4 regions of the Rhizobium sp. SG2393 genome follow, and region 4 is predicted to be linked to each of the others. Evidence: predicted binding sites of a transcription regulator. Region 4 holds the regulator's gene; each other region holds the start of a gene.
The links. Region 4 encodes LexA, which represses DNA repair genes until DNA is damaged. Its sites were predicted from a motif close to TGTTCNNNNTGTGTTCNG; they were not measured.
Positions count from the first base shown of each region.

Region 1 (5,695 bases), 480 kb from region 4:
TTCCGGCATTTACCGCCTCGCTCGTCGTCAATCTCGCCGGCGTCTTCTTCATTTTCGGTGTCTTCCTCTACGAGAACCTCTATCTGCAGCTGGTGCTCGGCCTGACCCCGCTCGAGGCAGCGCTGTGGGGCATGCCGCCGGCTCTCGTGTTCACGATCATGTCCATGCAGGCCTGGCGGGTCACCGGCCGGCTGGGGCCGGTGCGCACCGTGCTTCTCGGCCTCGTCGTCAATGCGGTCGGCACGGCTGCCATGGCCATCGCGGCCTATCATCAGAATCTCTATGCCATCCTGGCCGCCAGCATGGTGATCGGCGCCGGCTTCGTGCCCGTCATCCTGACAACGACGGGCCTCATCGTCGGCACGGCACCCCCGGAACGGGCGGGTTCTGCCTCTGCCATTTCGGAAACAAGCGCGGAGTTCGGCGGCGCACTCGGCGTGGCCGTGCTCGGCAGCATCGGCACGGTCATCTATCGCATCATGATGCAATCGGCAGAACTCGGCGGTCTCGATGAGACGGCCAGCCAGGCCGTCCGCGCCACGCTGGCCGGCGCAGTCGAAACGACACGGCTGCTCGGGATGACAACACCACCCGGATGGTTGACGGAGGCGCGCGCGGCCTTCGCTGCCGGCTTCGTCGCCTGCTGCGTGCTGGCAAGCATCACGCTGCTCGTTCTCGCGGCCCTTTCGCGCGCCATCTACGCCCGCGCAAACATCACCGCCGCGACGGTCGACCATCCGCATTAGAGCGCTGTTCGATCTGACAGCATCAGATCGGCACTCTAAGCCCTCTCTTTAAGCATGATCTTGTCGATCCTCGTTTCACTCCGGTCGGAGCATGCTCCAAGAGCGGCCGCATCATGCGTCACGCCAGACACTGGCCCGCCCCGCTTTCGGCAACCAGCTGCCGGATCGCGCGCATGTCCTCGGCGAAGGCATCCCGCTCGGCAGCCTGGCGGGCAGGATCAGGAATGCGCAGCAGATAGGCGGGATGGACAGTCACGAACAGGGTGCGGCCTCCGGCCATGGGGAGCGGCCGTCCGCGTTGGTCGGAGAGCTTCGCCGTGTCGCCCGTGAGCGCGAAAAGCGCGGTCGCACCCAGCGCCACGACCAGCTTCGGCTGCACCAGATCGATTTCGCGCGTCAGCCACCAGCGGCAGATTTCCACTTCGCCACGTGTCGGGCGTTGATGAATGCGGCGCTTGCCACGCGGCTCGTATTTGAAGTGCTTGACCGCGTTGGTCATGTAGATGCCGATACGATCAAGGCCGGCATCCGCCATCGCGCCCGACAGGACCTTTCCGGCCGGGCCGACGAAGGGGCGCCCCGCCAGATCCTCTTCGTCCCCCGGCTGCTCGCCGACGAACATGACTGCCGCCCGCTCCGGCCCCTCTCCGAAAACGGTCTGCGTGGCGCCGCAATGGATGGGGCAACGCGCACAGCCGGCCGCCTCGGCCCTGATACCGGCAAGCGTCTGCGCACCGGACGGCGGCGGCCCGCCACCCTCCTCGCTGCGCGCCGCTTCCATGGCCCGAAGCCGCGCATGGAAGGCCGGCGCCTCGGTCGGAGCACGGGCCGCCATGTCGATGACACGTCGCTCGGCCGATGCAATGAGCTCTGGAATCAGCGCCGCTTCCGGCAGGTTCTTCCAGTATTTCTTCGGCATTTCCTTCTGCATCATGCCGATTTTCAGCCGTGCCGGATTGAAGATCGAGGCGTAATAGGTGCGCCACAGATCGTCCGTCGCATCCTCGAGATCAGGCTTCTCCGCGGGCAAATCGGAGACGGCAAGCCGCTCGCCGTCCCACGAGGCCGATCCCTTCGGCGTCACGATCACCCAGTCCATGTCGGCAAAGCGGCGACGGAAGAACGGCGCCATGCGCGCCACAATGAAATGATCCGGCTCGAACCAGGCCAGAAACCGCCGCCGCCCGACCGTCTCCGGCGGCAGCGGTACCTCCTTGAAGCGCACGAACGCTGTCATCTTGTGACTGTCGCGCCGGACCGCCTTGGCAAGGCGCGCCGCCAGCACGACATCGGCATCCGATGCCACCTCCAACAGCCTGCGATCCGCCTGAAGCCGCACCAGCAGGCGGTAGAGCAGCGCAAAGCGGCCGGGATCGCTGTGGCACAGGACGGTTTCGGCAAGCCGCGGGAACGCCGCAGGCACCGTGCCTGCCGACGCGGGTACAGCCGGCGCCGGCTCGAACAGGGCCTGCCCCGTACTGCCACCACCGCTGTCCGGCAGGCCAGTCTCCGCAAATCCGCCGGCAAAGAGATCGTTTGCGCCCGCTTCGCTCAGCCACTCCACCTCTCCTGGCGCGACGCCGCGCGCCAGAAGCCCGCGCGCCGCCTCCCGCCACTCGGCGAAATCGCCCCGGCCCTTCAGCACGATCCGGTGCATCACAGCAGCGACAACTGTTCCGGTGCCGGCGAAAAGCGGGCGCGCAGATCGGCCCGGTCCGTCAGCACCGCCGGCGTATAGCCTTCCGCGACGATGAAGGGCTGCACCTTGCGAAGGGATACGCCGAGCCGCTTCAGGTCTTCCAGCCGCAGCCGCCGGAACCGGCGCGCCGACAGGATAGACGCAACCGTCTTGGTGCCGAAACCGGGCACGCGCAACAGCATTTCCCGCTCCGCCTTGTTGATATCCACCGGGAAGCGGCCGCGATTGGCAAGCGCCCAGGCGAGCTTCGGATCGATGTCGAGGTCGAGCATGCCGCCCGACTGCCCCTGCGTGATCTCGCCGATATCGAACCCGTAGAAGCGATAGAGCCAATCGGCCTGATAGAGCCGATGCTCCCGCATCAACGGCGGCTTGACGAGCGGCAGTGCGCGCGAGGCATCGGGAATGGGGCTGAAGGCAGAGTAATAGACGCGCTTCAGGCGATAACTGCCGTAAAGCCGCGCACTGGTGCCAAGGATCGTCGCATCGTTGGCCCCGTCGGCGCCGACGATCATCTGCGTGCTCTGCCCGGCCGGCGCGAAGGTGCGGCGCTTGCGGGTGCGCAGCGTCGGCTCCGCCATCTCCTCCATCTTCAGCCGGAGATCGCCCATGGAGCGGCGAATGCCTTCCGGCTGCTTCTGCGGCGCATAGGCGCTGATGCCGCTATCGGTCGGAAGCTCGATATTGATCGACAGGCGATCGGCATAAAGCCCCGCCTCCTCGATCAGCCGCTGCGACGCCTCGGGGATCGTCTTCAGATGGATGTAGCCCCGGAAATTGTGGACGGTGCGCAGCTCGCGCGCCACCTTCACCATCTGCTCCATCGTGTCGTCAGAGGAGCGGATGATGCCGGACGACAGGAAAAGTCCCTCGATATAGTTGCGCCGGTAAAATTCCAGCGTCAGCCAGATCACCTCGTCCGGGGTGAAGCGCGCCCGCTCCACATTGCTGGAGGAACGGTTGATGCAGTAGGCACAGTCATAGATGCAGAAATTGGTGAGCAGAATCTTCAGAAGCGAAATGCACCGACCGTCCGGGGCGTAGGCATGGCAGATACCGGAGCCTTCCGTCGAGCCGAGCCCGCCGGATGCGGCCGAATTGCGCTTCGTGGTGCCGCTCGACGCGCACGAGGCGTCATACTTGGCGGCGTCGGAGAGAATGGCGAGGCGTTCCTGCAGCGACTTTTTCATAATGCATGTTCACTATATGTTCTTTACTTTGTCGTCAAGATCCGACAAGCTCCAACACGTTGGCACGCGGTGGCTGGATCAAATTTCCTAGCGTCGGGCTGATAAAATCTGATATAGAGCCCTATATCGTGATTTTGGGATGGTTCCGGAGTTCGCTTCGGAACCTGTTTCTTTTTGTGTTCGCGGTCTCCGCGGCCACGTGATGAGGACAATGGAAATGGTTGAAAAGGTGCCGATGACTCACGACGGTTATGTGAAGCTGCAGGAAGAGCTTCGCTGGCGTCAGCAGGACGAGCGTCCGCGCATCATCGAGGCGATTTCGGAAGCGCGCGCCCATGGCGACCTCTCGGAAAACGCCGAATATCATGCCGCCAAGGAAGCCCAGAGCCACAATGAAGGCCGCGTCAGCGAACTGGAAGACCTGATCGCGCGTGCCGAAGTCATCGATCTCTCCAAGATGTCCGGTTCCAAGGTGAAGTTCGGCGCCCGCGTCAAGCTGGTGGACGAAGACACTGAGGAGGAAAAGACCTACCAGATCGTCGGCGACCAGGAAGCCGACGTGAAGGCCGGCCGCATCTCCATCTCCTCGCCCATCGCCCGCGCCCTGATCGGCAAGGAAGTCGGTGACTCGATCGAGGTCAACGCGCCCGGCGGCTCGAAGGCCTACGAAATCCTCGCCGTACAGTGGGGCTGATCGGCTATCCGGCCGATCGTCACGCGGTGCGGCTGCGGCCGCATTGCGGGATGCGTCCATCATGACCCGCGTGGATCTCCGTGACATCGACGTCATCGCGCCGAACTTCAAGGTGCGTCTGTCGGGCGTTACATCAACCATCATCCAGCTCGTGCCCGTGCAGCGCCGTCTCGGCCAGCGCATCGCGGTCATCGGCCCCGGCCTGCCGGCGCATCTTCCGCATGCCAGCGCGCTCGATCTCTGGCGCCTGTGGCAGGCGACGGCGCATGGCGCACCGCGTGTCTGGCATGCGCGGCGCAATCTCGAAATGCTGGCCGGCATCGTGCTGCGCGACCTCCTGCGCATGAAACTCGCGCTGGTCTTTACCTCTGCCTCGCAGCGCGTGCACACCGGCTGGACGAAATTCCTCATTTCCCGCATGGACGGCGTCATCGCCGTCTCCGGGCGCACTGCCGCCTATCTGAAGGTGCCGAACCGGACCATTCTGCACGGCATCGACACGACCCGTTTTTCCCCGGCACCGGACAAGGAAGCCGCCCGCGCAGCCCTTGGCCTTCCCAACGGCAGGTTCATGGTCGGCTGCTTCGGCCGCGTGCGCCACCAGAAGGGCACCGATCTCTTCGTCGATTCCATGCTGGCGCTCCTGCCGACCCGTCCGGACTGGATCGCCATCGTCGCTGGCCGCGCCACCGGCAAGCATCTGGGCTTCGAAGCCGAGCTGAAGAACCGCGTGGCCGCCGCAGGCCTGTCGGAACGCATCCTCTTCGTCGGAGAGCACACCAACATTCCGGACTGGTATCGCGCTCTCGACCTCTTCGTCGCCCCGCAGCGCTGGGAAGGCTTCGGCCTTACGCCCCTGGAGGCCATGGCGACCGCCGTGCCGGTGGTGGCAAGTGATGTCGGCGCCTTTCCCGAACTGATCGTCACGGGCGAGCAGGAAACCGGCAGCATCATCGCACGCAACGATCTCGCCGCGATGATCGCCAAGACGGGCGCGTGGATGGATGATGAGACGCGGCGGATCGAAGCGGCCAGCCGCGCCCTCGTCCACACGCGCGAGAATTTCTCGATCGAAGGCGAAGCCGGTGCTTTGGGCGAGGTCTACGCCGCCGCCGCGGCCGGCGATCCCATCACCTGAGCGCACCGAAATACGTCAGGCCCGCTCGCGCTTCAGCTGCTCGAAAAGCGCGAGATACTGATCAACGACGCCGGCCTCCGAGAAACGCTCGGCCAGCCGCCTGCGGCCACCCTCGACCAGGGAGGCGCGCAGGCTGGCCGATGCGGCAAGTTCGGCAAGAGCGGCGGCAAAACCATCCACATCGTCGATGCCGACCATCAGCGCATTCTCCTGGTCGGTCGCCGCCCA
Region 1 is NZ_JBHGAP010000001.1:1,302,121-1,307,815, forward strand. Features, by position in the region: gene ACED18_RS06100 (MFS transporter) at 1-746, shown strand, start outside; gene ACED18_RS06105 (UdgX family uracil-DNA binding protein) at 865-2,403, opposite strand; gene ACED18_RS06110 (putative DNA modification/repair radical SAM protein) at 2,403-3,635, opposite strand; gene greA (transcription elongation factor GreA) at 3,853-4,329, shown strand; gene ACED18_RS06120 (glycosyltransferase family 4 protein) at 4,391-5,467, shown strand; gene ACED18_RS06125 (glycosyltransferase) at 5,483-5,695, opposite strand, start outside.
Region 1: the regulator LexA is predicted to act here: its motif matches at 3,642-3,659, upstream of ACED18_RS06110 (putative DNA modification/repair radical SAM protein).

Region 2 (5,695 bases), on a different contig from region 4:
AGATCCTCGGCGCCGACAGCGATTTCGCGCGTGCCGCCTTCCATGCTGAGAACGGCCGCGTTGACCGCACCGACGGTGCGCGACAGCTGCTCGACGGTGGCATTGAAATTCCCGCGCAGGCTTTCATAGACCTCGGCGAACCGCGTCTCGATCCGGCAGGTCAGGTCGCCGGCGGCCAGACGCTGCAGGCTGTCGCCCAGCGCTTCGGCGGCCACGCGCAGCTCCTGGGCTTCACGCTCGGTGCGCTCCTGATCGGCAAGCCGCTTGCGCTCGGCTTCACCGCGCATCTCTTCCGTCTGTTTCTGAAGGGCGAGACCTTCCAGCCCGTTGCGCTTGAAGACTTCGACGGTCGCAGCCATCTGCCCGATCTCGTCACGGCGGTCGAGTTCCTGAACCGTGACGGCGTAGTCACCCTTGGCCAGCGTACCCATGGTTTCGCGCAGGGCGTTGATCGGACGGGTCAGCCAGGTCCGCACTGCCAGGTAGGCACCGAGGAGCACCAGCAGCGTGACGCCCAGCATGCCTAACAGCAGCCCCGAGGTCATGGCGTTCACATCACTTGTCAGATCGGCGCTCTTGTCATTCGCCTGCTTCAGAAGTTCGTTCGCGAAGGTGCGGATCTTGTCGCTGAGAGCCGGAAAGCCGGGCTGGCATTCCTTCGCGAACAGATCCGTCGCGGCAAGGACCTGTTCGGCATTGCGCGTGGCGCGGCCGGCGGCCACCGCATTGGTGCAGGCCGTATCGAGAATGGCGGTGCCTTCCTGCAGGAATTCCTTCAACGGTGCGGCGTCCGGCAAGGCGACGATCGCTTCGTTCATCAGACGCGAGAAATCATCCCTGGAGCGTGCAAGCTCCTTGTCAGCGACAGCGATCGCGTCGGGGTCGCGCAGCATGATGATGTCCGCCATCGAGGCGCGGGCGAGCTGCAGGGCGCGGTTGGCCTTGGCCAGCGAGACATTGGCCTGCATTTCGTGCGAAATCAGATCAGAGTAGCGCTGATCGACTGTCCTCATCGTTGAGGACGCGTAGAAGGCTGCCCCTCCTGCGAAGGTGGCGAAGCCGCCGAGAATGACGAGGATCTTTGCGTTGATGGGAAGGTTGCGCATTGTGGCTCCGCTTTAGCCTTGGGGACTTCGCTCTTACAAAAGGCGATCTCTACGTTGATTTGAAAAAACGATTTCATTCATATAGCTAGACTGGCAAGCTTAATGCTTTGCTAAAGGCTGCCCCAATCCTGCCTGAATCCATCGTCGGATGTGCTCGTTGCGGCAATAACTAGGCGTGTTTCTCGGCTGACAAGTTTCCCTCCGTCCTGTTTCGGCACAGAAGGGCGACAAGGTAAATGCAGAGTAAACAAGGGTTTATAGCGGGAGTCCGGCGCCGATGTCGGCCAGCCGTCGGTCCACGGACAAGCCTCGCAGACGACGTCAGACAGGCGGGAGGGAGATGGCCGGCGCCGGGGCACGCGCGTCATCAGGCCAGGCAACGGATTGAAGACCGGCAAAGCGTGCCTGCCGGACCAGCTCGGCCTCCAGCCGCTCCATCCGGCCGGCGCTTGCCCGCAGGCCGGGCTCCAGCCAGAAGCGGCGCACATCGAGGCTGCCGGCACGGCGGTTGGCCTTCATGTCGATGCGGCCGATCAGGCGGTCGCCTTCGAGCAAGGGAAAGACATAGTAGCCATAGACACGCTTCGGCTCGGGCACGAAGACCTCGATGCGATAGTGGAAGCTGAAAAGGCGGTGTGCGCGGTTGCGGTCGCGGATCAGCGGGTCGAAGGGGCTCAGCACCCGGATGCGGGCGGGTGGCGTTTCCAGGCCCGACAGGCTGTCGGCGAAGCCGGCAAGTGCATGGCACGCACGCGGACGGCTTCCGTCACCGGGATCTATCAGGACCTCCTCCAGCCGATCGCGGTTTTCCATCAGCCAGGCCTTCGCCTCCTCCGGGGTCACGAGATCGAAGAAGGCGGCGATCTCGCCCGGCGTGGCAAAGCCCAGACGTTCCAGCGCGGCGCGGCAGCACCAGTCGATGAAATCGGCGCGGCTGACCTCTTCCTCGTAGTGATGGGCGGGAATGACGCGTTCGGTGAGGTCGTAGATCTTCTGGAAATTCTCGCGGCCGGCAATCGCCAGCCTGCCCATGCGCCACAGGCTTTCCAGCGCCGTCTTGGAGGGATGCCAGTTCCACCAGCCGCCCGAGGCATGGTCGTCGGTCTTGAGATCCCGCGACAGGACGCGCCCGCCCTCGCGGATGCGGGCATAGGTTTCCTCGAAGCTTTCGTGGAAGCCCTCGCCACGCCAGCGCTGCCAGCGGGCGACAATCGTCTCCTCCTCCCAGCGGAAACGATGCTTCCAGTATTTGAAGAAGCGGCAGGGAATGATCGAGGCATCATGCGTCCAGTGCTCGAAGAGCGCGCCGTCCTCTTCCAGCAGCGCCTTCAGATCGGCGGGCCGATAGGTCTGGTTGCGGGCAAAGAGAATCTGGTGATGCGCGCGCTCGACCCACTGGATGCTATCGACCTGCACGAAGCCGAGATCGTCGATGAGCCGCAGCAGGCCCGCCTTGCCAAGCGCCCGGTTCGGCGGGGCAGCCAGGCCCTGCCGGTTCAGGAAGACGAGACGGGCATCGGGGAGCGAGAGACGAGTCGGCATGGATGAAGCATAGGCGTGTTCTTCTTTTGTTCAAGACACATCTGCCCGCCGCTTCGCAAAGGGCGCAAAGGTCAGTATAGAGCGGGCGCAGAGACGGGATTGCGCGGGGAGACTTCATCGGTGGATATCCGCTTCGACGCGGCAGGCGTCAGCTTCGAGGGACGCCCGGCGCTTCAGCCACTGACGCTGTCGCTGACCGAAAGGCGCATCGGCGTGATCGGCCTCAACGGCTCCGGCAAGACGACCTTCGCCAAGCTGATCAACGGGCTCGTGAAGCCCACCACGGGCTGCGTGACGGTGGATGGTCTGGATACGGTGAAGGATGCCGATGCCGTGCTCGGCCGTGTCGCCTTCGTGTTCCAGAACCCGCAGAACCAGCTGATCATGCCCGGCGTTGCCGAAGACATCGCCTTCGGCCTCACGGGGCGCGGCCTCTCGAAGGCGGAGATCGCGGAGCGCGTGGACGCGATGCTTTCCAGCCTCGGCATTTCCGATCTGGCGCGGCGGCGGGTGCACGAACTTTCCGGCGGCGAGACGCAGCTCGTGGCCATGGCCAGCGTGCTGGTGACGGGTGCCGGCATCCTCATTCTGGACGAGCCGACCAACCAGCTCGACCTGCGCAACCGCCGTCAGGTCATGGAGGCTGTCGCGCGCCTTCCGCAGACGGTCATCACTGTCGCGCACGACCTCGATCTTCTCGTGGATTACGATCGCGTGCTGCTCTTCGACGGCGGCCGCCTCGTTTATGACGGCAAGCCTGCCGCGAGCATCACCCGCTACCGGGAGATCGCCGCGTGCTGACGAGCCTGCATGTGGAGGGCAACAGTCTCTTTCACCGGCTTTCGACGCGGCCGAAGCTCGCGATCCTGCTGCTTGCCGGCGTTTTTGGCTTTCTGACCCAATCGCCGCTGCTGCTCGGCGGCGGGCTTGCGGTCGCGGCGCTCCTCTATTTCACGCTCGGACTGCCGCTGCGGACGGCGCTTGGCCGGCTGCGCCCAGTGCTTGTCACCATCGCCATCCTTGCTGCCGTCAACCTGCTGCTGCAGCCGGCGCTCGACGTGCTGGTCGTGGCTCTGCGGCTGCTCATGCTCGTGCTGCTCGCCGCCACCGTGACCGCCACGACGACGATCGCGGCCTTCATGGAAGAGATCACCCGGCTGCTTCGCCCGATCGAGCGGCTGGGCCTGTTGCGGGCCGAAGACGTCGCGCTGGCGCTCGGCCTCGTGCTGCGCTTCGTTCCCGACATCTTCAACCGCTACGGCGCGATCCGCGAGGCGCATCTGGCGCGCGGGCTGAAACCCAAATGGTCCACCCTGCTCGGACCGCTGATCATCCTGACGCTGAAGGACGCCGATGCCATCGCGGCGGCGATCGACGCGCGGGGACTGCGGCGGGGAAAGGGGCGGATAGGCGCCCCGTAGCCCTGCGGTTACGGCTTGTGCTGCGAGGAAATTGCGATAATCAAGCATGCGTGATTGTGTAACACGCCTGCACGCCGCGCCTGCGGAGGCCGGTGACCAGACAGAAGGAGACCTCCTATGACCACCAGGGACATCGTGCTCGTGGCGCTCTTTACCGCCATCGTCATCGTGCTCGGCCTCATGCCGCCGATCACGCTCGGCTTCATTCCGGTGCCGATCACGGCGCAGTCGATGGGGGTCATGCTGGCGGGCTGCATCATCGGGGCCAAGCGCGGCGCGGCGTCGTTTGCGCTGCTGGTGCTGATGGTTGCCATCGGGCTTCCGGTGCTGGCGGGCGGTCATGGCGGTCTTGCCATTCTCTCCGGCCCGACGGCCGGCTACATTTTCGGCTGGATCATCGGCGCCTTCGTGACCGGCCTCATCGCCGAGCGGATGGTGGGCAACGGGGCGAGCGAAGCGAAGCAGTTTGCGGGCTTCGCCGTCGCCTCGCTCGTCGGCGGCATCGGCGTGGTCTATGCCTGCGGCATTCCGTGGCTGTCCTTCGTCACGGGCACGCCGATCGGCGCAGCACTTTACGGCAACCTCGCCTTCATTCCGGGCGACCTGGTGAAGGCGGCGATCGCAACGCTTGCCGCCCGCGCCGTTCTCGCCGGCTACCCGATGCTGCCGCGCCGGGCCTGACGGCACGCCTTCCGGCCGCGGCGGATGCACCGTCGCGGCTGTTGAAAAGCGCGGCTCTTTTGCCGCCCTTCATGGACGCGACACGGTCGCCGCCCTAAAACCGTGGAGCCGGCGCCAGACACTGCCTCCGGCTTCAGGAGATTGGGTCCATGACGACGGTTCTCTACGAACATCCCGTTTTTCTCGAGCACAAGGTGCCCGAGGGGCATCCGGAGCGGCCGGACCGGCTGAAGGCACTGAACCTTGCGCTGGAGCACCAGCGTTTCGCGCGGCTCGTGCGCAAGGAAGCTCCGCAGGCCAACGAGGATTACGTGCTGCTTGCCCATCCGGAAGAACATCTGCGCGCCGTGATGCGCGTCATCCCCGAAGAGGGCATCAACCATTTCGAGGCCGACACCCATGCGAGCCCCGCCAGCCTGCAGGCCGCGCTGACCGGCATCGGCGGGGCGATTGCGGCCGTCGACGACGTGTTTTCCGGCAAGGCCGACAATGTGTTCGTCGCCTCGCGCCCGCCCGGCCACCACGCCGAGAAGACCAAGGCCATGGGCTTCTGCTTCTTCAACAATGTCGCCATTGCCGCCCGGCATGCCCGGCAGGCCCATGGCGTGGAGCGCGTCGCGATCGTCGACTGGGACGTGCACCACGGCAACGGGACGCAGGACATCTTCTGGGACGATCCTTCCGTGCTGTTCTGCTCGACCCACCAGATGCCGCTTTACCCCGGCAGCGGGGCGAAGGATGAGACTGGAGCCCACGGCACGATCGTCAATGCGCCGCTTTCGCCCAACGACGGCAGCGACCATTTCCGCGAGGCCTTCCGCGACCGTGTGCTGACGGCGCTCGACAATTTCCGCCCCGACCTCGTGCTGATCTCCGCCGGCTTCGACGCACACCACCGCGATCCGCTGGCGCAGATCAACCTGACGGGCGAGGATTTCGACTGGG
Region 2 is NZ_JBHGAP010000005.1:77,403-83,097, forward strand. Features, by position in the region: gene ACED18_RS13070 (methyl-accepting chemotaxis protein) at 1-1,106, opposite strand, end outside; gene ACED18_RS13075 (winged helix-turn-helix domain-containing protein) at 1,428-2,648, opposite strand; gene ACED18_RS13080 (energy-coupling factor ABC transporter ATP-binding protein) at 2,769-3,449, shown strand; gene ACED18_RS13085 (energy-coupling factor transporter transmembrane component T family protein) at 3,443-4,069, shown strand; gene ACED18_RS13090 (biotin transporter BioY) at 4,187-4,750, shown strand; gene ACED18_RS13095 (histone deacetylase family protein) at 4,900-5,695, shown strand, end outside.
Region 2: the regulator LexA is predicted to act here: its motif matches at 2,665-2,682, upstream of ACED18_RS13080 (energy-coupling factor ABC transporter ATP-binding protein).

Region 3 (5,695 bases), on a different contig from region 4:
GCTCGGCGTGCTCCTGCCCAACGGGCTCGGGCTGAATGTGGACGGCAAGGATATCGGCCGCGCCTATTTCGTGCGCTGCTTCTCCGACGGCTGCTATGCCGAGGTGGTGCTGGAAGAAGAGCTTCTGAAGACCTTCCGCGCCGGCAAGACCGCCACCTTCATCGTCTTCCAGTCGCCGGAAGAAGGAATCGGCATTCCTGTCGATCTGAAGGGGTTCGGCGAAGGGTATGACGCGCTGCCGTGAGGGGCGGCAACCGCCTGCGCCCTTCCGCAACTTGCCCTGCACGCGCCGCATCTCTACATGAGAGGGAATGACGCCTTCAGGAGCCTGCCGATGAACACCGATCTTCTTTCCCTCTTCGATGCGGACGAAGCGACCGTGCAGGCGGTGCTGCGCGAGACGCTTTCCAGCGCCGATGACGGGGAGCTTTACCTCGAGCATGCGCAGGCGGAATCATTGTCCTTCGACAATGGCCGCCTGAAGGGGGGCAGCTTCAACACCGACCAGGGTTTTGGCCTGCGGGCGGTGGCCGGCGAGGCTGTCGGCTATGCGCATTCGGGCGACCTTTCGCTTTCGGCGCTGAAGCGGGCGTCGGATGCGGTGGCGCAGGTGACGCGGGGCTATTCGGGCTGCTATGCCGCCGCGCCGCAAGGCACGAATGCGCGGCTTTACGGGGACGGCAATCCGATCGGCGAACCCAGTTTCGAGGCGAAGGTGGCCCTCTTGACCGAGATCGACGCCTATCTGCGCGCCAAGGATCCGAAGGTGCGGCAGGTGACGGCGACGATCGGCGCAAGCTGGCAGGTGGTGGAGATCATCCGCGCCGACGGCCATCGCATGCGCGATGTCAGGCCGATGACGCGGCTCAACATTTCCGTCGTCACCGGCGAAGGCGACCGGCAGGAGTCGGGCTCCTACGGCATTGGCGGGCGGCGCGGTTTTGCGGATTTCATCGCCACGGAAAACTGGCAGGCGGGCGCCGACGAGGCGCTGCGCCAGGCTCTCGTCAATCTCGAGGCCGTCGATGCGCCGGCCGGCACCATGGATGTGGTGCTGGGCAACGGCTGGCCGGGCGTCATGCTGCACGAGGCGGTCGGCCATGGGCTGGAAGGCGACTTCAACCGCAAGAAGACCTCCGCCTTTGCCGGGCTTCTGGGCGAGCAGGTCGCGGCCAGGGGCGTCACCGTCGTCGATGACGGCACGATCGGCGAACGGCGCGGCTCGATCACCATCGATGACGAGGGCACGCCCTCTGCCTACAATGTGCTGATCGAGGACGGCAAGCTGGTCGGCTACATGCAAGACCGGCAGAATGCGCGCCTCATGGGCATGAAGCCGACCGGCAACGGCCGCCGCCAGGGCTATGCCCATGTGCCCATGCCGCGCATGACCAATACCTACATGCTCTCCGGCAGCCATACGCCCGACGAGATCATCGCGTCGGTGAAGAAGGGCATCTATGCCGTTTCCTTCGGCGGCGGGCAGGTGGACATCACCTCCGGCAAGTTCGTCTTCGGCTGCACCGAGGCTTACCTCATCGAGAACGGGAAGATCGGCGCGCCGGTGAAGGGCGCGATGCTGATCGGCAACGGGCCGGACGCCATGCGCCGCGTGACGATGGTCGGCAACGACACCAAGCTCGATACCGGCATCGGCAATTGCGGCAAGGCCGGCCAGTGGGTGCCGGTCGGCGTCGGCCAGCCGCACCTGCGTATGGACGCGATCACCGTGGGCGGTACGCAGGCGTAAGGCGACGGGCGCGCGCCCAAGACCACAAGCGCAAGCGCAGGGATGATGCGGGCCGGATGGGTGGCGTTCGGGTCCCGCTGTCAGCGGATCCCTGCCCTCGTCTCTGCTTCCGGATGAAAGCGCCATTTGCGCGCGATGGCGGCCGGAAGGTCGATGTCCTGCTGGCCGGCGAGAAGGAAGACGTGGCCGAGGAGATCGGCGAGTTCATCGGCCAGCGCCTGGCGGCAGGCGGCCTCGTCCAGCCCCTTGCGGCGGCCGCGGCCGGTAAGGCGGTTCCAGGCTTGCGTCACCTCGCCTGTTTCCTCCTGCAGCTTGAGGATGAACCAGTCGGGGTCACGAGCGATGCCATTGTCGCCGGCATAGGTTCGGGAGGCGGTCTCGAAACGCTCGATCAGGTGGGCGAACATGGTCACTCCGCTTGTTTCTCTTTTGTTCTGCGCGATTCTCCTCCGTCAGGCCAGTGCCTGCGACGAAACGAGACAGGTAGCCGGTCGTTTGTGGAAGGTTCCTTCCCCATCGGTTCAACAAGGCTTAAGGCATGGGTGCTAGTCAGGGTTGACGTTCAGCCGTGCGGCCGGACACCGAAGGCACAAGGGAAACCCGATGTCGATTGTGACGAGAGCGAGGATGGTGGCGCGCCACACCGCGATCCGCGGTGGGCTGATTGCCTCCTTTGCGCTGTCGCGTGCAGGGCTGCTCAAGGCGGCGCGCGGTCGCGGCGCGGTCTTCACTCTCCATCATGTCCGCCCGGAAGCGTCGCGGCCCTTTGCGCCGAACGGCCATCTGGAGATCACCCCGGACTTTCTCGAAACGGCGATCCTGGCGCTGAAGTCGCAAGGCTACCGGTTCATTTCTACAGACGCGCTTGCCACGATCACCGAGGATGGCGATCCGCGTCCCTTTGCCTGCTTCACGCTGGATGACGGCTATCGCAACAATCTGGAGCATGCCGCGCCTGTCTTTGCCCGGCATGGCGTGCCTTTCACCGTCTATGTCACGGCCGGTTTCATCCATCGCAGCCACACGCTGTGGTGGGAAACCGCGACGGAACTGCTGACGCGCAACAATCGCGTCACGCTCGATTTCGGCGACGGACCGCGCAGCTTCGCGCTGGATGATTACGCTGCCCGCGACAAGGCCTTCGACCATATCGCCGGCTTTATTCGTGGCACGACAGGCCAGCTCAGCGAAGCCGAGGCGGTGGCACGGCTGGACGCCGCGGCGCGGGCGCATGGCATCGATCCGGTGGCGATCACCGAGCGGCTTACGCTCTGCAGCGACGGGATTGCGGCGCTCGCCGCCGTCAAGGGCGCGACGATCGGGGCGCATACGGTCACGCATGCGGCCCTCTCCCGGCTTCCCGAGGCAACGGCGCTTGGCGAGATGGTCGCGTCCGCCGATGCGATCGAAGCCATCACGGGAACGCGACCGCGCAGCTTCGCCTACCCCTATGGCGACCGCTCTGCCGTCTCCATCCGCGAGCAGCGGTTGGCTGAACAGGCGGGTTTCCTGACCGCCGTCACCACCCGACCCGGCATCGTGGCCACCCGACCGGCGCTGACCTTGCAGCCGCGGATTTCCCTCAACGGCTACTACCAGCGGGCGCTTTATGTGCGCGCACTGGCCTCGGGCATCCCGTTCCGCCTGATGGCCGGCGGGTGATGCTTCGCCAAGCTGTGCCGACGGGCGGGTATCCCCTGCCCTTCCGGGCAAGGGAATGCCTGCGTTGAAGGCGCCCTCACGTCAGCAATCAACTCGCCCTGACAGATCGAGATCGCCGCTCCCGGCTTCCTTACAGGACGCATGCTCTGTCGGTCCACGCGTCATTCCGGCCGCCTGGGGCCTCATCCGTGGATGTCGTTACGGATACATCCGCACCTTCTCCCAGCCGCCGTCCGGCGTGGCGCGGCGGAATTCGACGCGATCATGGAGGCGGAAGGGACGGTCGTGCCAGAATTCGATCGAAGTCGGGGCAAGGCGGAAGCCGGACCAGTGCGGCGGACGCGGGATTTCGCCGATCGGGTAGCGGGCCGTGTATTCGGCAACCGCCTTTTCCAGCGCGAAGCGGCTCTCGAGCGGGCGGGACTGTTTGGAAGCCCAGGCGCCGATACGGCTGCCGCGCGGGCGGGTGCGGTAATATTCGTCGGCTTCGGCATCGCTAACGGAGGCGATGGGGCCGCGCAGGCGCACCTGCCGGCGTAGCGATTTCCAGTGAAAACACATGGCTGCCTTACCGCTGCCCAGAATTTCGCGTCCCTTCTGGCTTTCGTAGTTGGTGTAGAAAACAAAGCCGTCCGTGTCGAAACCCTTCAGGAGAACCATGCGCACATTGGGCAGGCCGTCTTCATCGACGGTTGCCAGCGAGAGCGCATTCGGATCGTTGATTTCACTGGCCGTCGCCTCCTCCAGCCAGGCACCGAAGAGGGTGAAGGGCTCGGCCGCTTGCGTGAAGTCACCTGTTGTTAACCCTTTGTCATCCATGATCGTCTTCCGATGCTGCTTTCTGCGCCTGACCTGATGTCGTTGCGACCGCATGGTTCGGGACAGACAGCGACGGTAAACGCCAATGATGCGCGTATCGAAGCCGCCTTCGAACCGGACGGGATTGCCGTGGTAGACATAGCAAAGTCGCTCGAAGAGACAATGACGGATCGCCTGCCCCGGCGTGGCGCAGCGTCGCGGGTGCTGCTGGCTGCCGCCATTTCGCTTTCGCTGTCCGGCTGCATGGGCACGGCCGGCGATGTCCTGAAAATGGACAATGTCGATCGCAACCTCACCACCTCCTCCGTGCCGGCCGCGCTCGACGAGACGACCGACGAGGCCGCCGTGCGCAATGCGGTGTCTGCCGCCGATCTCGAAAGCCTCGGCCAGACCGCCATTCCGTGGGCCAACACACGTTCGGGAAGCGCAGGCGTGATCAGCGCCGTGCGCGAAAATTCCGATTCGGGCCTCACCTGCCGCACCTTCGTGACGACCCGTCACTCCTACGAGGGTATCGCCCGCTTCGAAGGCAGCGCCTGCAAGGTGTCCGACGATCGCTGGAACCTCGTGAAATTTGCGCCGCAGGGATAGGCGAAACGTAAGACGAAATTAACCATTCTTCGTCAAAGTCGCCCTCATGTGCCCCAATTCCGGTCAGAGCACCCGCGGAGCGGGCCCTTTTCTAACCTCACATTAGCAAGTTTGACCCAGCATTTGCGACGGGACCGCGCATGACACGCGCGGCCAGGATCGGACCGCTTTCCAGGAACCGGCAGGAGGGAAAGCGCAGCCACGGGGTGAATTTGTGATGCGTGATCCCTATGCGACACTCGGTGTCCGGCGCAATGCCGGCATGGACGAGATCAAGGCGGCGTGGCGCAACGCGGCGAAATCCGCGCATCCCGATCACAATCAGAACGACCCGGAAGCCGCCGAGCGCTTTGCCGAGATCGGCCGCGCCTATGAGGTGCTGAAGGATCCGAAGCTGCGCAGCCGCTATGACCAGGCCCGGCGCGAGGCGGACCTGCGCCGCATGGAAGAATTGAAGGCGAAGATGCAGGCGGCGAATGCCGCCGCGCAGGCCGAGGCCGAAAAGCCGATCGGGCCGGAGACGGCGGAGGAAGTGGTGGATCGCCTGTTCGGCGAGGGCAAGGCGCGCACCGCCGGCCCCTCCTCTTCGCAGAACCAAGGCCAGAGCCAGGGGCAGACCCAATCCCAGCAGCACGGCCAGGCGCAGCAGCAGTCGCAGGCGCGGCCGCGCACCAGCGCCGAGGAGCGGGCCTTTGCCGCCCGCGCCGAACCGCGCGGCGAGGCCCGCCCGACCCTCCAGACATCCGGCGAGCGCAGCGACTGGGCGGACGATGGTGACAGCGAGCGGGCCGACAGCAGCAAAGGCAGGGGCTTCCTGCTGAGGCGCGCGGCCGCACCGGCGGCCGAACTCGTCAGCGCATTGGTCAAGCGGCT
Region 3 is NZ_JBHGAP010000005.1:62,678-68,372, forward strand. Features, by position in the region: gene ACED18_RS13000 (invasion associated locus B family protein) at 1-244, shown strand, start outside; gene tldD (metalloprotease TldD) at 335-1,750, shown strand; gene ACED18_RS13010 (MazG nucleotide pyrophosphohydrolase domain-containing protein) at 1,831-2,157, opposite strand; gene ACED18_RS13015 (polysaccharide deacetylase family protein) at 2,354-3,412, shown strand; gene pdxH (pyridoxamine 5'-phosphate oxidase) at 3,611-4,231, opposite strand; gene ACED18_RS13025 (RT0821/Lpp0805 family surface protein) at 4,244-4,822, shown strand; gene ACED18_RS13030 (DnaJ C-terminal domain-containing protein) at 5,040-5,695, shown strand, end outside.
Region 3: the regulator LexA is predicted to act here: its motif matches at 2,170-2,187, upstream of ACED18_RS13010 (MazG nucleotide pyrophosphohydrolase domain-containing protein).

Region 4 (5,695 bases):
TTGGCGTCGAGCTTTGCAAGCTCCGGCACGAAGCGGCGGATATAGGCACCGTCGGGATCGAATTTCTCGCCCTGCAGGATGGGATTGAAGATGCGGAAGAAGGGTGCTGCATCCGCACCCGAGCCGGCCACCCACTGCCAGCTCGCCGCATTGGAAGCCGGGTCGGCATCGACCAGCGTGTCGCGAAACCAGGCCTCGCCTTCGCGCCAGTCGATCATCAGGTCCTTGATGAGGAAGGAGGCGGCAATCATGCGCACGCGATTGTGCATGAAGCCGTGCCGCCAGAGCTGGCGCATGCCGGCGTCGACGATCGGGTAGCCGGTTTCGCCGCGCTGCCAGTGCTTCAGCGCCGTCTTGTTGCTGACCCAGGGGAAGCTATCGAACTTCGGCTGAAGATTGCGGCGGTCGAGGTGGGGATTGTGGAAGAGGAGGTGGTAGGAGAAATCGCGCCAGGCAAGTTCTTTTCGAAAATGCGTGATGTCATCCGGCGGCGCCTTAACGCCGCGTGTTGCATGCCAGACCATGGCCGGGCTGATCTCGCCCATGGCGAGATGCGGCGAGAGCATCGAGGTCGTCTCGCCATCGGGATGGTCGCGATTGGTCTTGTAGCCGGCAAGCGCCTGTTTCACGAAGCTCTTCAGACGCTTGGCGGCGCCCGCCTCGCCGGGCTCCCAGACTTCGTGGAAGGTCTTCGCCCAGTCCGGCTTTTCGGGTAGCAGGGACCAGTCTGAGAGGCGTTCGCCTTTCAGACTCTTGTCAAAGGACGCCAGCTTCTTGGGGGCGGCGATCGGTTCATCCGGTTCGCCATCGGCTTCCAGCGCGCGCCAGAAGGGCGTGTAGACGCGGAACGGGCCGCCGCTCTTGGTCTTGAGGGTCGACGGTTCGTGCATGAGCTGGCCGGCAAAGCTGCGGACCTCGATGCCGTCGCTCTTCAGCCGGTCCTTCAGGGGGCCGTCTACGGCGATGCCCTTGGGGTCATAGCGGCGGTTCCAGTAGACCGCGCCGGCGCCTGTTTCCTTGATGAGATCGTCGAGAACGGCATCGGCGCTGCCGGTCTTCAGAAGAAGCTCCACGCCGGCGCTCGAGAGGCCGTCGGCAAGCGCTTGCAACGAATGATGTAGCCACCACGCCTGCGCGGCGCCGAGCGGGCCATTGCCCGTCTTTTCCGGCTCGCGGATGTAGATCGCGATAATAGGGCGGCCCGTGTCAGCGGCGGCGGAGAGCGCGTGGTTGTCGGACAGGCGCAGGTCACGCCGGAACCACACGATGACGGGGGTGTACCGCCCGCGATCTGTTGATTCCTGATTTTCCGTTGACATTCAAAACCCTGACTTTCGAGATTGCCGACCGTGTACGCAGGTACGGTGTTCCCGGATCAAAGGTTTCACCTCGTCCGATCATTTCCTGAAATGAGAATCCGATCAACAAGAAGCGGCTCACATGGGCGTGAGTTTTTCTCTCATCAACGGAAAAGTTTGGAAGAATTTGGCTCCCCGGGCCGGATTCGAACCGGCGACCTGTCGATTAACAGTCGAATGCTCTACCGCTGAGCTACCAGGGAACGTCTGCGGCGAAGGCGTTTGCTTGCGCCGCTGATGTGGTGCTGCTCATACTGATGCTTTCCGGATTTGCCAAGCGCAAAAATCAAAAAAATGCATTCGGCCCGCAATGAATCGGCCGTGTCGGGCTCCAGCCCTTGCCAAACTGTGGACAAGCAACCATCTCCCGGCACCATGACACAGACACATGAGAGCAACGACAAGCCGAAGCCGCGTTTCGGCATCGATCCTCGCACCGGCAAGCTGATGCTGGGCTCCTTTGGCATGCGCCTGCCGCAGTCGCGGGGCCTGCGCATCGGCATCGGCATTGCGCTGATCATCTTCGGCTGCCTGGGCTTTCTGCCGATTCTCGGCTTCTGGATGGTGCCGCTCGGTCTTCTCGTGCTGTCCAACGACCTGCCGGCCGTGCGGCGATGGCGCCGGCGCCTTGCCGTGTGGTGGGCGCGCCGCCGGCAGCAGCGCCAGGGACAGACGCGCCGCGATTCGTAAGCATCCCCTCATCAAAAACCGTTGCGCGCCGGAACCAGCCTTCATTCCGTGCGTTACCCCTCCCGAAAACCGGCGGCTCATCCCATGAGCAAACTCAAGAGCCGCCGACAGGATCAACACTGCCCGTATCACAGATGGGCGAGGAGGCTTCATGAAGACGATTCTCTCTGTTTCGGCGCTTGCCATTGCCATGACCATGGGCACTTTCGCGGGTGTCGCACCGGCCGCCGCCCAGGATCTCGAACTGAGGATCGGCCCCGATGGCGTGCGTCCGATCGTTCGCGACCGCGAGGCCGAGCGCGATCGTCTGCGTGACCGCGCCCGTGGCTGCAGCGAGCGCGAAGCCCGCTTCGCCGCCCGCCAGGCCGGCCTGCGCGATCCCGAGGTCGTGCGTGTGACGCCGCGCCGGATCGTTGTTGAAGGCATGACGCGCCGCGGCCCGGATGAAATCGTGTTCGCCAACGTGCGTGGCTGCCCGGAACTCTGATTTGCAGCCGTCGGCAGGAGATGTCGACAGGACACAAGGGGTGGCCGCAAGGCCGCCCCTTTTTGATGTGGGGCCGCCCGTTTCAATATGAGGCCGCGCATTGCGATGCGGGGAGTGCGTCTGGATGCTCGTACGGGCCGCGCCGCGTGGCCGTTGCTCTGCCAAGCGAGCCGCCAGACCACGGCACCATCCCGTCGAAGCTTACTGAGGGCTGACAGCTTGAGCGCCGACAGGCACCTTGCGGCATTCGCCAGCGCCGCGCAGAAGGCCGCGGACGCGCTCAGCGCGCGCCTTGGTGTCGTCCGTCAAGCTCTTGAGTTTGTTGGAGGCCTCGCCCGGAATTGAACCGGGGTACAAGGATTTGCAGTCCTCTGCGTCACCACTCCGCCACGAGGCCTCGCTGCGGTCCGGCTTGTCGCCGGATGTGAGGGGCGTTTAGACCGATTTCAAAGTAAGCGCAAGCGCTCTCCAATCAAACCGGGGGATTTTTGCGTTTCGTCCACGACAGGCCTGTGACGCCCTGCCGGCCGACGCCGGTCCTGATGCGATGAGGCCCGGCTGCCCGGAGCGACGGGCGGCGTGCGTGTCAGTGGTAGCGGCGGATGAGGCCGACGAGCTTGCCCTGGATCTTGACGCGGTCGGGACCGAAGATGCGGGTCTCGTAGGCGGGGTTGGCGGCCTCGAGCGCGATGGAGGCACCCTTGCGGCGGAAGCGCTTGAGGGTTGCTTCCTCGTCATCCACGAGGGCGACGACGATCTCGCCCGGGTTGGCGGTGCTGGAATTGCGGATGATGACCGTGTCGCCGTCGAGAATGCCGGCCTCGATCATCGAATCGCCCTTCACCTCCAGCGCGTAGTGGTCCCCGTTGCCGAGCATTTCCATGGGCACGGCGATTTCGTGGGTGGTGTTCTGGATGGCGGAGATGGGCACGCCGGCTGCGATGCGCCCCATGACGGGAACGGAGACGGATCCGCCATCCTCGCTCTTTGCGGCCGGCCTGGGGGGCTGCACGTTGGCCGCAGCCGGTGCCGTCTTGCCGAGCGAGCCTTCGATGACGCTTGGCGAAAAGCCGCGGCGGGGCGCGAGCGTCGGCTGGTAGGCTTCCGGCAGCTTGATGACCTCGAGCGCGCGCGCCCGGTTCGGCAGGCGGCGGATGAAGCCGCGTTCTTCCAGTGCCGTGATCAGGCGATGGATGCCCGACTTGGAGGCCAGATCGAGCGCATCCTTCATCTCGTCGAAGGATGGCGGAACGCCGGATTCCTTCATCCGCTCATGGATGAAGAGCAGCAGTTCCTGTTGCTTGCGGGTCAGCATGCTTGGCCTCCAGAATCGGAAACAAATCCAGAACGGACACTATCTGTTCCATTTGTGTTCCGCAAGGGGCTAAGAAAGGATGAAGGCGGGGCGGTTAGGCTGAAATTCTGGTGGCCGCTGTGGGAATCGAACCCACACGGGCGTTGCCCGAGGCATTTTAAGTGCCTTCCGTCTACCAGTTTCGGCAAGCGGCCACATCCGGGCCCTCATGCCCGAATGTGGCGATTCAGGCAAGGCGTGTGTGGTTGCTGCCGAATCAGGATGGTGACCGTTGCGATCTCAGCCGTCGACGACTTCGGTCTCGGGGCGGTCGCCGCCATCGGCGTGTTCGGTGTGCCAGTTGCCCTTGTCGTCCTGATAGAGGATTTCGGCATCCTCGCCGCCCACCTGCTGCTCGATGGCCGCGATCTTGGCGGCGCGCAGGGCTGCCTTGTGGGTGGGGAAGCTTTCGGAAAAGGCGCCGTCGAGCTGGTAGGCCCAGCCGCCGTCATGTTCGACGATCGTGTAGCGAATGACTGTCATCGGGTTCTCCTTGGGGTTCTCCTCGGGGGGCATCCTTCGGCGCCGTTGCCGGTGCAGCGGGAAAACGACGCGCAGGGCCGACCGGTTCCGTCGCGCAGACGGCGACAGTCTATCACGGGAGACGGCGCCGCGGACACGCCTTGCGGGCGAGGGGAGACGACAACGAAAAGAGCCCTGCCTGCATGGCTGCAGGCAGGGCTCCGGAGGGGCACAGGCCGGATGGATCAGGCCGAGAGCTTGGAAGAGAGCTTGGCGACGTGGGCGCCCTGGTAGCGGGCGCCTTCCAGCTCGATTTCGGAGGGCTGGCGCGAGCCGTCGCCGTCGGTGATGGTGGAGGCGCCGTAGGGCGAATTGCCCTTGACGGCTTCAACGCCCATCTGGCCCTGGAAGGCGTAGGGCAGGCCGGCGAAGACCATGCCATGGTGCAGGAAGGTGGGGATGAAGCCCATGATCGTCGTTTCCTGGCCGCCATGCTGGGTGGCCGTGGAGGTGAACATGGCGCCGACCTTGCCGACCAGCTTGCCGTTGAACCACAGGCCGCCGGTCTGGTCCCAGAAATTGCGCATCTGCGAGGCGACCGTGCCGTAGCGCGTGCCGGCGCCGACGATGATGGCGTCGTAGTCGGCGAGTTCGTCGACGGTGGCGATCGGGGCGGCCTGGTCGAGCTTGTAGTGCGAGGCCTTGGCGACGTCTTCGGAGACGAGTTCCGGAACGCGCTTGACGGTCACGTCGGCACCGGCCGAGCGTGCACCTTCGGCAACGGCATTGGCCATGGTTTCAATGTGGCCGTAAGCGGAATAGTAGAGAACCAGTACCTTTGCCATCGTCGTCTCCTTGGTGTTTGCGAACAATCTGTTTGCGGGCAAATCGCTTGCCCGTCCCTGGCGAAACGTTCTAACAGATTGGCATCGATCGGCCAGTCGCGGCCTGCGAACGCACTGTTCACAAAATGCGACAGGTCCGGTCACATTGTCGTCGCGTAGAACACGATGACACCGGCTGTCCACGCCGAGCCTTGGCAGTCCCGTTCCCCTTTTCGTCCTTCTGGAGCCATGCCCGTGAAAGCAACCGTCTCTGCCGCCATCCTCGCCATTGGCGACGAGCTTCTCTCCGGTCGCACCAAGGACAAGAATATCGGCTTCCTGGCGGAAAACCTGACGCTTGCCGGGATCGACCTCAAGGAAGTGCGGATCGTGCCCGACGAGGAGCCGGAGATCGTCGCGGCAGTCAACGCGCTTCGGGCGCGCTACACCTATGTCTTCACCTCCGGCGGCATCGGGCCGACCCATGACGACATCACCGCCGATGCGATTTCGGCAGCCT
Region 4 is NZ_JBHGAP010000001.1:819,516-825,210, reverse strand. Features, by position in the region: gene ACED18_RS03960 (cryptochrome/photolyase family protein) at 1-1,319, opposite strand, end outside; tRNA gene ACED18_RS03955 (tRNA-Asn) at 1,487-1,561, opposite strand; gene ACED18_RS03950 (hypothetical protein) at 1,734-2,048, shown strand; gene ACED18_RS03945 (hypothetical protein) at 2,200-2,535, shown strand; tRNA gene ACED18_RS03940 (tRNA-Cys) at 2,859-2,932, opposite strand; gene lexA (transcriptional repressor LexA) at 3,122-3,850, opposite strand; tRNA gene ACED18_RS03930 (tRNA-Leu) at 3,959-4,044, opposite strand; gene ACED18_RS03925 (DUF2188 domain-containing protein) at 4,130-4,372, opposite strand; gene wrbA (NAD(P)H:quinone oxidoreductase type IV) at 4,597-5,196, opposite strand; gene ACED18_RS03915 (competence/damage-inducible protein A) at 5,431-5,695, shown strand, end outside.